2 linked regions of the Aquitalea magnusonii genome follow. The protein of the gene in region 2 interacts with the protein of the main gene of each other region in a pairwise test. Links are inferred from orthologs where the notes say so. Each region holds a gene or a part of one and is shown on either strand. Other genes may lie near its edges.

Region 1 (3,797 bases), 2.5 Mb from region 2 along the record:
GGGTAGAGTAGCTTCCATGGGCGGAGTGAAAATAAAATTCACGCCAATGCTGTGATGAAAAAACTCCACAATGAATGCAATGGAATTCTCTTTTTTTATGCTCGGGCGGGTAGTATTTTTGCATATTGTATTTTGATGTTTATAGCCTTAACTTATTGCCACCGAAGTATTGGCAGAGGGCTCCTAACCATCTAGGGAAAATGGATATTAGTTTGAAGGGTCTCTCGTAATTAACTGAAAATGTATTCCTTTGGAACAATACAATACCCCTTGATAATGGGCTGAATGTCTTCACGATATACATGAATATCAGACGGATTTATCTTAATGTTATCCAATGATGCAAACTCAACAACAAAGACTGCATAATCTTCAGCAACACTTCTCCCGCGATGGGCTAAGCAGCTTGAACTTCTATTGGCATATGAAATAGACTGAAGAGTTGGCCCAAACTTAAATCCGTTATTTATTATTGATTCAATATTTTTTTTGGGAGTGGCATGAAAAAATACGAGTGGATTTCTTTCCAGTTCATCATCAAAAAGGCAGTAGCCATTCCTTTCAGTCGGATTGGAAAATTCATAAACTTTCATCATTAATAGTCTTTTCTCACTTAATTATTGATGCCAATGAACAAATAAAACAGAACTTTACTGTGACACACAGTATTGCAACTCAAACGCATGCTTTCAAGAACTTTGTCCTAGCGGGGTCTGTATAGTTGCCCACTGGTCTGTCCCGCTGTCCACGAAGAGCGGGACAGACCACACAATCTACCGCATGCCGGAATTGAACCTACACCTTCCTTATCTGCTATCCATGACTGCGCGCACCTCAAAGCGGTCGGCATGCCACACCAAAATCTAATGGCTGCAATGGGTCGTAAGTTGCCTGAACCCATACTAAGGCACCGTTACAAGACGGCATTGACTCATTAGCAGTAACAATCCAAAAAAAGAGGCCCATAAATTTCTCAATTTATGGGCCTCTTTTTCTCAGCTTATGAGTCTATCTACACTACCCCTTACACATCAATATTCCGCGCAATCAGGGCATTGCCTTCGATAAAGGCGCGGCGGGGTTCCACTTCGTCGCCCATCAGGGTGGTGAACACGTCGTCCGCGCCCATCACGTCTTCAATGCGTACCTTCAACAGGCGGCGCACGTTGGGGTCCATGGTGGTTTCCCACAGTTGTTCCGGGTTCATCTCGCCCAGGCCTTTGTAGCGCTGGATGTTCATGCCCTTTTTCACTTCGGCCAGCAGCCAGTCCAGTGCCTGGCCAAATTCGCTGATCGGTTTCACCGTTTCGCCGCGGCGTACGCTGGCACCTTCGCGCAGCAGGCCGCTGAGCAGGTCGCCGGTTTTGGCCAGTTCGGCGTAGTCGCCGGTTTCCAGGAAGTCCTGGTCCAGCACCGTTACCAGCACGTTGCCGTGTAGTTTGCGGGTGATTTTGATCAGGTGGCCGTCGTTTTTTTCGTCGTGCAGCAGTTCCAGCACGATGGCGTCAGCCGGCACCAGGGCGGTGAGGCGGGCCAGGCTGTCCTGGGCGGCGTGCTCGGTTTCCAGCGACAGGCGGCCGGATTTGAGCATGGCTTCCAGTACCAGCGGGTCGATGACGCGGCTTTCGCGTTCGATGACGGCGCGGGCCACCAGGAACTGGCGGGCTACTTCGGCCAGGGTGTCGCCGGCCAGGGCCGGGGCGTCGGTGGCGGGGATGAGTTCGGCTTTTTCCAGTGCCAGTTGCAGCAGGTACTGGTTCAGCTCGTAGTCGTCCTTCAGGTAGCGCTCTTGCTTGCCGTGCTTGGCCTTGTACAGCGGCGGCTGGGCAATGTAGATGTGGCCGCGTTCCACCAGTTCGTGCATCTGGCGGTAGAAGAAGGTGAGCAGCAGGGTGCGGATGTGGGCGCCGTCCACGTCGGCATCGGTCATGATGATGATGCGGTGGTAGCGCAGTTTGTCCGGGTTGTATTCGTCCTTGCCAATGCCGCAGCCCATGGCGGTAATCAGGGTGGCCACTTCCTGGCTTTGCAGCATTTTGTCGAAGCGGGCGCGTTCTACGTTAAGAATCTTGCCCTTCAAGGGCAGGATGGCCTGGAATTTGCGGTCGCGGCCTTGTTTGGCGGAGCCGCCGGCAGAGTCACCCTCCACCAGGTACAGTTCGCACAGCTTGGGGTCTTTTTCCTGGCAGTCGGCCAGTTTGCCGGGCAGGCCCAGGCCGTCCATCACGCCTTTGCGGCGGGTGATTTCGCGGGCTTTGCGCGCGGCTTCGCGGGCGCGGGCGGCGTCCACAATCTTGCCGCAGATGGTTTTGGCGTCGTTGGGGTTTTCCAGCAGGTAGGTTTTCAGCGCTTCGCTGATCACTTCGTTGACTACCGGGCCGATTTCGCCGGATACCAGTTTGTCCTTGGTCTGGCTGGAGAACTTGGGGTCGGGCAGCTTGACGGACAGCACGCAGGTAAGGCCTTCGCGCATGTCGTCGCCGGTGGTGTCCACCTTGGCCTTTTTGGCCACTTCGTGTTCTTCGATGTACTGGTTGAGCGTGCGGGTCATCACCTGGCGCAGGGCGGTCATGTGGGTGCCGCCGTCACGTTGCGGGATGTTGTTGGTGAAGCACTGGACGCTTTCCTGGTAGGAGTCGTTCCATTGCATGGCCACTTCCACGCTCATGCCGTCTTTTTCGCCCATGCCGTGGAACACTTTGGGGTGCAGCACGGTTTTGTTGCGGTTCATGTATTCCACAAAGCCGGCCACGCCGCCGGAGAAGGCGAAGTTTTCTTCCTTGCCGGTGCGCTTGTCCAGCAGGTTGATGCCTACGCCTTGGTTGAGGAAGGACAGTTCGCGGATGCGCTTGGCCAGGATGTCGAAGTGGTATTCCACCACGCCAAAGGTTTCTTCGCTGGCGCGGAAGGTGACTTCGGTGCCGCGGTGGTTGCTGTGGCCGGTAACGGTAAGCGGGGCCACGGCGTCGCCGCGGCGGAATTCCATTTCGTGTACCTTGCCGTCACGCCAGATCTTCAGCTTCAGCCAGTCGGACAGTGCATTTACTACGGATACACCTACGCCGTGCAGGCCGCCGGAAATCTTGTAGCTGTTGCTGTCGAATTTGCCGCCGGCGTGCAGGATGGTCATGATCACTTCGGCCGCCGAGCGTCCTTCTTCCGGGTGGATGTCGGTGGGGATGCCCCGGCCGTTGTCCGATACGGTGATGGAGTTGTCGGGGTTGATGATGACCTTGATGGTGTCGGCATGGCCGGCCAGGGCTTCGTCAATGGCGTTGTCCAGCACTTCAAACACCATGTGGTGCAGACCGGTGCCGTCCGAGGTATCGCCAATGTACATGCCGGGGCGTTTGCGTACCGCATCCAGACCCTTGAGGACTTTAATGCTATCCGCGCCGTATTCCTGTTCGCTCATGCTTATTCCTGAACAGCGGGAGTAGTGAGTCGGGAGTGGGGAGTAAGCCACTGCGTCATCACGCTGCCTGCTGTAATAAAGTCAAATTCAAGACCTGCCGAGGGAGTGGTCAAGCCCGACTCCCTATTTCCAACTCACTACTCCCTAGATGCGCATCGGCATCACGATGTACTTGAAGTTGCTGTAGTCGGGAATGGTCACCAGCGTACTGCGGTTGGCATCGCCAAACGCCATCTGCAGGGTATCGGCTGGCAGGTTGGTCAGCACGTCCAGCAGATAGTTGATGTTGAAGCCGATTTCCAGTTCACCACCCTGATAGGCAATTTCCAGTTCTTCTTCCGCTTCTTCCTGTTCGCTGTTGGTACACAGGATGGACATTTTG
Region 2 (8,568 bases):
GCACCTTCACCCCGCTGCAAGTGGCCGCCATTGCCGCGCTGGAAGGCGATCAGCAATGCGTGCGTGACATCGCCGCCAAATACCAGCAGCGCCGCGACGTGCTGGTAAAGGGATTGAACGAGATTGGCTGGGAAGTGGAATGCCCCAAGGCTTCCATGTATATCTGGGCGCGTATTCCGGAACAGTGGCGCGAACTGGGTTCGCTGGAGTTTGCCCGCCTGATGCTGGAAAAGGCCAAGGTATGCGTATCGCCCGGCATCGGTTTTGGTGACCAGGGTGACGAATACGTACGCTTTGCGCTGATCGAGAATGAAGCGCGCATCCGGCAGGCGCTGCGTGGCATCAAGCAGATGTTCAAGGAGCAGTAAAACAGCCGGCGCATCGCGCCGGCATGCAACACGGCCACGCATTGCGTGGCCGTGTTTGCGTCAGCTTATACCTGGAAGCGCGACACCAGTTTTTCCATGTCCACGGCAATGCGCTCAACGGCATCCGCCGACTGCGCGGTATTGTGGGCGGTAGCGCTGGCTTCTTCGGCATGCTGCACGATGGTTTCGATTTTTTGTGCCACCTCGGTGGCCGCAGAGGCTTGCTCGCGCAGCGCGGTATTCAGTTGATCGACAATCCCGGCGACATGTTTGGCGCTGTCGCGCAGGGTGGATACGGTATCGCCGGCTGCATTGGCATTGCTGACACTGGCTGCCACCAGTTCCACCCCTTGATCGACACCGTTGACCACATCCACGGTGGATTGCTGGATGGAGGCCACCATCTTGACGATTTCATTGGTGGACTGCGCGGTGCGCTCCGACAGTTTGCGCACCTCGTCGGCCACCACGGCAAAGCCGCGACCCTGTTCACCAGCGCGGGCCGCCTCGATGGCGGCATTGAGCGCCAGCAGATTGGTCTGGTCGGCAATGTCCTTGATCACCGCCACGATGGAGGAAATCTGCGCTGATTCGGTTTGCAGGCGGGCAATCCGTTCGGCTGCAGTGCCAACCACCAGCGAGATGTCATTGATCTGACCCACCAGTGAGCGCAGCGACTCCAGGCCGTTGGCAGCTTGCTGATCGGACGATGCGCTCAGGCTGGCGGCCTCGGCGGTGCCGTCAGCCACGTGATTGATCGACACTGTCAGTTGTTCGGTATTGGCAGCAATGGCGGAGGCAGCCTGGCTTTGCAGGCTGGCTGACTGCTCCATCTGCTGTACCGAGCGGTTGAGCTGGCGGGATGACTCCAGCAGGACTTCGGCATTGCGGCGCGAGTCCTGCATGGCTTCCCGCAGTGCCGACTGCATATGGCCCATGGCGATAATCAGCTTTCCCACCTCATCCTGGCTTGCCGGTGGCAGGGTGCCGCGCAAGTCACCGTTGGCAATACGCCGCGCGGCGTCCACGGTATTGTCCAGCCGGCCAGCAATGCGCCGGGCCACAATCAGCGATACCGCCAGCGACAGGATTACCCCGGCAATCAGTGCCACGGTACCACCGGCCACGCCAGCCTTCACGCTGCGGTCGGCACGCTCGGCGGCCTTGCGCGCGCCCTCGGCATTCAGCTTGATCAGAGAATCGGTCAGGTCGCGCAGGGCATTGGCTTTTTTCACCCATTCGCCCTTGCGCAAGGCCTGGGCCTCGTCCTCCTTGCCAGCCTTGATCAAGGCAATTGCCTTGCTCACGGTGTCACGATAAGCGGCGGCGGCAACCTGTGCTTGCTGGTAGGCGATTTTTTCCTCATCCAGGCTGATCTGGGATTCATAACGTTTGAAAGCGTCTTGCAATTTACTGTCCAGGTCCGCCATCGAGCTTTCCATCTTGCTGCGCTCGGCCGGGGTGTTGGGCAGCATGTATTCCAGGCTGCGCACCCGGTAGCGCAAGCGCAACTGGCTGATCTCGCCGACCGATTGCACTGATGGCAACCAGTCTTCAGCGATCTGGCGGGTTTCACCGCCAACTGACTTGATCTGCCAGATACAGAACAGGATGGCGGCAATCAGCACGCCGCCGCTGAGCATGAAGTTGACGATAAATTTTTTAGTCAGGCTGATGTTGTCAAGAAATTGCATGGCTGCTGCTCCGCCGATAGTTGTTATGTCTGTCCACTGCACCTAAATCCAGTAAAGAACATTTTTCCGCGATCAGCCATGCAAATATTGCCCTGGAATATAGCCGGGTGCCGGTTTTAGCCACCGACCAGGCCGGGTTTGTGCCAAATAACAGCCGGTGCTGCGCTTTGGCGGGCCGGACAGTCATGGGCTTGCTGCACCGTGCTTATGCCTTGGTAAGGCGGCAGTGCGCAGCCGTCTGGCTTGCTTGCGCCAGCGGGCTACCCGTTTTGCATGAAAACTGCACAGCAAGCAGCGTGGCCGGGCTGTTTGGCAGCGGCGTCAAGCCTGCCTTTGCGGTGCGCCAAGGCGTGCTAAGTATCTGACGCAGCAGGCAGTGCCAGCCGGGATGGGCAGGGCGCGTGCCGCGCATGACGGCCACGCCGCGACTAGGCATGCGCTGACGGGGTGGACGTGGTAGAATCGGAGCTTATTTTTGATTCCTGAAAAGATAGCCATTTACCCATGACAGATCAGCTTTTCGCCAAGGAAACGATCCCAATCAGCCTCGAAGAGGAAATGCGCCGCTCCTACCTCGACTACGCCATGAGCGTGATCGTGGGCCGTGCGCTTCCCGATGTGCGTGATGGCCTCAAACCGGTACATCGTCGCGTGCTGTTTGCCATGCACGAACTTTCCAACGACTGGAACCGTGCATACAAGAAATCCGCGCGTATCGTGGGCGATGTCATTGGTAAATACCACCCGCACGGTGACTCGGCGGTTTACGACACCATCGTGCGCATGGCGCAGGACTTCAGCCTGCGCTACCCGCTGGTGGATGGCCAGGGCAACTTCGGCTCGGTGGATGGCGACAGCGCCGCCGCCATGCGTTACACCGAAATCCGCATGGCGCGCATTGCGCACGAACTGCTGGCGGATATCGACAAGGAAACCGTGGACTTCGGGCCGAACTACGACGGCTCCGAACACGAACCGCTGATCCTGCCGGCCAAGATTCCCAACCTGCTGATCAACGGCTCCTCCGGCATTGCCGTGGGCATGGCCACCAACATCCCGCCGCACAACCTCACCGAAGTGGTGGATGGCTGTCTGGCGCTGCTGGCCAACCCGGAAATGACCATCGACGATCTGATCGACATCATTCCGGCACCGGACTTCCCGACGGCAGGCATCATCTACGGCACCGCCGGGGTGAAAGAGGGCTACCGTACCGGTCGCGGCCGCGTCATCATGCGCGCCCGCACCCACTTTGAAGACATCGGCAAGGGTGATCGTCAGGCCATCATCGTCGACGAGATTCCGTATCAGGTGAACAAGTCGCGCCTGCTGGAGCGCATTGCCGAACTGGTGCGTGACAAGCAGATCGAAGGCATTTCCGACCTGCGCGACGAGTCGGACAAGTCCGGCATGCGCGTGGTGATCGAGCTCAAGCGCGGCGAAATGCCGGAAGTGGTGCTCAACCACCTGTTCAAGCTCACCCAACTGCAAGACAGCTTCGGCATCAATATGGTGGCCCTGGTCGATGGCCAGCCGCGCCTGTTGAACCTGAAGCAGATCATCGACGAATTCCTGCGTCACCGCCGCGAAGTCGTCACCCGCCGCACCATCTACGAACTGCGCAAGGCGCGCGAACGTGGCCACATCCTGGAAGGCCTGGCCGTTGCGCTGTCCAATGTCGACGACATCATTGCGCTGATCAAGGCCTCGGAAACCCCGCCGGCTGCCAAGGTGGCGCTGATGGCGCGTGCCTGGCGCTCGGAGCTGGTGGAAGAGATGCTGTCCCGCGTGGACCAGAGCAAGGCGCGCCCGGACGGGCTGGATGCCGAATTCGGCCTGCACCCGGACGGCTACCGCCTGTCCGACGCGCAAGCCCAGGCCATCCTGGAAATGCGTCTGCAACGCCTGACCGGCCTGGAGCAGGACAAGATTGTCGGCGAATACCGCGACATCATGGCCATCATCCTGGACCTGATCGACATTCTGGAACGTCCGGAACGCATCAACCAGATCATCGGCGACGAACTCTCTGCCATCAAGACCCAGTTCGGCGATGGCCGTCGTTCGGAAATCGAACCGTTTGGCGGCGACATCAATATCGAGGACCTGATCACCCCGCAAGACATGGTGGTGACCATCTCCCATACCGGCTATATCAAGACCCAGCCGATCGACGATTACCGCTCGCAGCGCCGTGGCGGTCGTGGCAAGCAGGCTGCGGCCACCAAGGATGACGATTTCATCGACACCCTGTTTGTGGCCAATACCCACGACTACGTGCTGTGCTTCTCCAGCAAGGGCCGCTGCTACTGGATCAAGGTTTATGATCTGCCGCAGGGCGGTCGCAACAGCCGCGGCAAGCCGATGGTGAATGTGCTGCCGCTGGCCGATGGCGAGAAGATCAACGCACTGCTGCCGATCAAGGCCTTCACCGATGCCGAAGCCGTGTGCGACGAAAACGAAGATGATGAAGCCGCCGCCCTCAAGGCCAAGGGTCCGTTTATCTTCATGTGTACCGCCAACGGCACGGTGAAGAAAACCCCGCTGGAAGCCTTCTCCCGTCCGCGTACCGCCGGCATCATCGCCGTGCGTCTGGACGAAGGTGACAACCTGATCGGCGTCGCCCTGACTTCCGGCAACGACCAGATCATGCTGTTCTCCGACGCCGGCAAGGCCGTGCGCTTCAGCGAAACCGACGTGCGTGCCATGGGCCGTACCGCCGGTGGCGTGCGCGGCATGATGCTGGGTGAAGGCCAGCAGGTGATTTCCCTGCTGGTCACCAATTCGGAAGAGCAGCAAGTGCTGACCGCCAGCGATGGCGGCTATGGCAAGCGCACCCGCACCGGCGAATTTCGTCATACCAGCCGTGGCACCCAGGGCGTGATTGCGATGGACCTGACCGACAAGACCGGCCTCAAACTGGTGGCCGCCAGCCTGGTGGAAGACAGCGACGACGTGATGCTGATCACCACCGGCGGCGTGCTGATTCGCACCAAGGTATCTGAAGTGCGTGAAACCGGCCGTTCGGCACAGGGCGTGCGCCTGATCAACCTGGACGAGGGCGAGAAGCTGATCGGCCTGGAAAAGGTGGCAGAAGGCGAATCCGACGAGGAAGTCGAAGTTGTCGATGGCGATGCAGCCAACGGTGAAGATGTCGCCGCACCGGCAGCCGACGCCGCCAGCGCAGGGGATGCCGAGGCATGACGGCAAGCCCTGCCAATCCGCAGGTGCTGGAGACGATGAGCAAGCTCTTCGTCTCCCTCCCGCACTGTGCCACCCTTGGTTTCCAGTATCTGGGCACCGAGGGTCGCCGCCCGGTGCTCAAGGTGGAGTGGCGGGAAGACCTGGTGGGCAACCCCGCCAGCGGCACCATTCACGGCGGGGTGATCACCTCGCTGGTGGATACCACCAGCGCCGTTTCGGTCACCGCCTGCCTGCCGGATTTTGAAACCATTGCCACGCTGGACCTGCGCATCGACTACCTGACGGCAGCCACACCGGGCAAGGCCATTCACTGCCGTGCGGAGTGTTACCGCCTGGCCAGCCAGATCGCCTTCACCCGCGCCGTGTGCTATCACGATGACCCCGCCGATCCCATCGCCCATGGTGTAGCCACTTTCATGCGTGAATCCAGTCGCGCCTCGATGTTGCAGGAGCCAAAACCATGAGCGATTTCATGGAAAAACTGGCCACACTGCGCGATGCCAAGGACTTCACCGCCCTGATCGACGCCATTCCCTATGCCCGGCTGATGGGCGTGGAAATGCGGGAAGACGAAGCGGGCGAGTTGCTGTTCCAGCTACCGTTTGTCGAGCGCAATGTCGGCAACACCGTTCTGCCGGCACTGCACGGCGGGCTGATTGGCGGGTTTCTGGAAAATGCGGCGCTGCTGCACCTGATCTGGCATCGCGAATCGCTGGCAGCACCCAAGATTGTCGATTTTTCGCTGGACTACCTGCGTTCAGGTCGACCGCAAACCCTGTTTGCCCGCTGCGAGATCACCAAGCAGGGCAAGCGCGTGGCACATGTATTGATAGAGGCCTGGCAAGAAGACCGCCGCAAGCCGGTGGCTGTGGCACGGGCCCATTTCCTGCTGACGCAGTGACACACAGGCATGGCCTGATCTGGTCATGCCGCAAGTTTGAAGCAATGACTGAGGACAGACATGGCCAAGGTGTATAACTTTTCCGCCGGACCGGCAGTTTTGCCCCACGACGTTCTGGCACAAGCCCAAAGTGAAATGCTGGACTGGCACGGCTCCGGCATGTGCGTGATGGAAATGAGCCATCGCGGCAAGGAATTCATGGAAATCATCCATGATGCCGAGCAGGACCTGCGCGAGCTGATGCATGTGCCGGCCGGTTACAAGGTGCTGTTCCTGCAAGGCGGTGCCTCCATGCAGTTTTCCATGGTGCCGCTGAATCTGCTGGGCGACAAACAGTCGGTCGATATCGTCAATACCGGTCACTGGTCCAAGCTGGCCATCAAGGAAGCGCGTCGTTATTGCAATGTCAACGTGGTGGCCAGTAGCGAAGACCGCAACTTTGCCTATGTGCCGGCAGAGGAAACCTGGCAGCGCGACCCCAACGCCGCCTATCTGCACTACACCTCGAACGAAACCATCGGCGGTTTGCAGTTCCCCTTCGTGCCGTCCGAGCAGGGCGTGCCGCTGGTATGTGACATGTCCTCCGACTTCCTGTCGCGCGAAGTGGATGTCAGCAAGTTCGGCCTGATCTATGCTGGCGCGCAAAAGAATATCGGCCCGTCCGGTCTGGTAGTGCTACTGGTGCGTGAAGACCTGCTGGGCCGCGCCCGTGCCGACCTGCCCACCATGCTCAACTATCAGGTCCATGCCGACGCCGACTCCATGTACAACACCCCGGCCACCTATCCCATCTATATCGCCGGCCTGGTGTTCAAGTGGCTGAAGCAGCAGGGCGGGGTAAAGGGCATGGCAAGCCGCAATGCGGAAAAAGCCGGTCTGCTGTATCACACCATCCAGGCCAGCGAAGGCTTCTACACCACCCATATCGATGAACCCTTCCGTTCGCGCATGAATGTGGTGTTCCGCCTGAAGGACGAGGCACTGGAAGAGAGCTTCATGATGGAAGCACGCAAGAACGGGCTGATCCAGCTCAAGGGTCACCGCGTGGTTGGCGGCATGCGTGCCTCCATTTACAACGCCATGCCGATTGAAGGGGTGAAGGCACTGGCCAGCTTCATGCAGGACTTCGCCCGCCAGAACGGCTGAGGCTGAGCAATGCAGGCAGATTGTTCTGCCAACACGACACTGTGTGCAAAAACCCGTGGCCAACACGGGTTTTTTCTTGTGCGCAGCGGTTTTATGATGGATGACCATAACAATATCGGAAATCATGCCATGGACCGCTCCATTCAACGCTTGCTGCTTGCGGGCGGCCTCATCGTGTCACTGGCCATGGGCATTCGCCATGGCTTCGGCTTTTTCATGCCGCCCATGACCAGCGCCTTTGGCTGGACCCGCGAAAGCTTCGCCTTTGCGCTGGGCATGCAGAACCTGATCTGGGGCCTGGCGCAGCCCTTTGCCGGAGCCCTGGCCGACCGGCATGGTCCGGGCAAGGTGCTGCTGGGCGGGGGCCTGCTGTATGCCTTGGGCCTGCTGCTGATGACGGTATCGGCCACGCCGGTGCTGTTTTCGCTGTCAGCCGGCGTCTTGCTGGGGCTGGCCTTGTCCGGCACCACCTATAGCGTGATTTTTGGCGTGCTGGGCCGTACCGTGCCCGCTGCCTATCGTTCGCGCGCCATGGGACTGACCGCAGCGGCCGGCTCCTTCGGTCAGTTTGCCATGGTGCCGATCGAGCGCTCGCTGATCGACGGCATGGGCTGGCTGCCCTCCCTGCTGGTACTGGCCGGCTGTGCCTTGCTGATGTTGCCGCTGGGGCGCTCACTTACCCGGCAGGCAGATGCCATGCCGCAAACCGGCGCACCGCAGGTGCATGCACATCTGCTGCAAGGCATGCTGCATACCTTTGCCCGCGCCTGGACCGAAAAAGGCTTCCGCCTGCTGATGGCGGGCTATTTTGTCTGCGGTTTTCAGGTGGTATTCATTGGCGTGCATCTGCCGGCCTATCTGCGTGATCACGGCATGGGCGGCAATATCGCCAGTCTGGCGCTGGCCCTGATCGGTCTGTTCAATATTTTCGGTACCTTTATCTTTGGCGAAGCCGGCAGCCGTTATGCCAAACCGCCCTTGCTGGCCGGCATTTATCTGGCGCGCAGCATTGCCATCGGCCTGTTTCTGTTATTGCCGCTGTCGGTGCCCTCGGTGCTGGTATTTGCCTCGGTGATGGGCTTTCTGTGGCTGTCCACCGTACCGCTGACCAATGGCGTGATTGCCAGCCAGTTTGGCGTACAGCACCTTGGCATGCTGTCCGGGGCGGTGTTCTTCTCGCATCAGTTGGGCAGCTTTCTGGGCGTGTGGCTGGGAGGCAAGCTGTACGACCTGAACGGCAATTACAATATCGTGT

The links.
Region 1: the proteins of gyrA (region 2) and gyrB interact in binary tests that used the Escherichia coli proteins (3 or more experiments, as listed by UniProt). The link is inferred for Aquitalea magnusonii from one-to-one orthologs.

What each region holds. Positions count from the first base shown.
Region 1 is NZ_AP018823.1:4,383,014-4,386,810, forward strand. Bases 721-3,797 are described here. They hold gyrB (DNA topoisomerase (ATP-hydrolyzing) subunit B), read right to left. Parts: upstream 3,416-3,797; coding sequence 1,025-3,415; downstream 721-1,024. Other genes in these bases: dnaN (DNA polymerase III subunit beta), read right to left, coding at 3,560-3,797. Also shown: DLM_RS20560 (DUF4145 domain-containing protein), read right to left, coding at 1-124; DLM_RS23225 (hypothetical protein), read right to left, coding at 231-596. UniProt on the Escherichia coli protein: DNA gyrase negatively supercoils closed circular double-stranded DNA in an ATP-dependent manner to maintain chromosomes in an underwound state.
Region 2 is NZ_AP018823.1:1,903,808-1,912,375, reverse strand. What follows is about bases 2,178-5,466. They hold gyrA (DNA gyrase subunit A), read left to right. Parts: upstream 2,178-2,566; coding sequence 2,567-5,266; downstream 5,267-5,466. Other genes in these bases: DLM_RS09180 (PaaI family thioesterase), read left to right, coding at 5,263-5,466. Outside these bases: alaC (alanine transaminase), read left to right, coding at 1-368; DLM_RS09195 (methyl-accepting chemotaxis protein), read right to left, coding at 434-2,062; more of DLM_RS09180, read left to right, coding at 5,467-5,730; DLM_RS09175 (PaaI family thioesterase), read left to right, coding at 5,727-6,167; serC (3-phosphoserine/phosphohydroxythreonine transaminase), read left to right, coding at 6,228-7,313; DLM_RS09165 (MFS transporter), read left to right, coding at 7,443-8,568. UniProt on the Escherichia coli protein: A type II topoisomerase that negatively supercoils closed circular double-stranded (ds) DNA in an ATP-dependent manner to maintain chromosomes in an underwound state.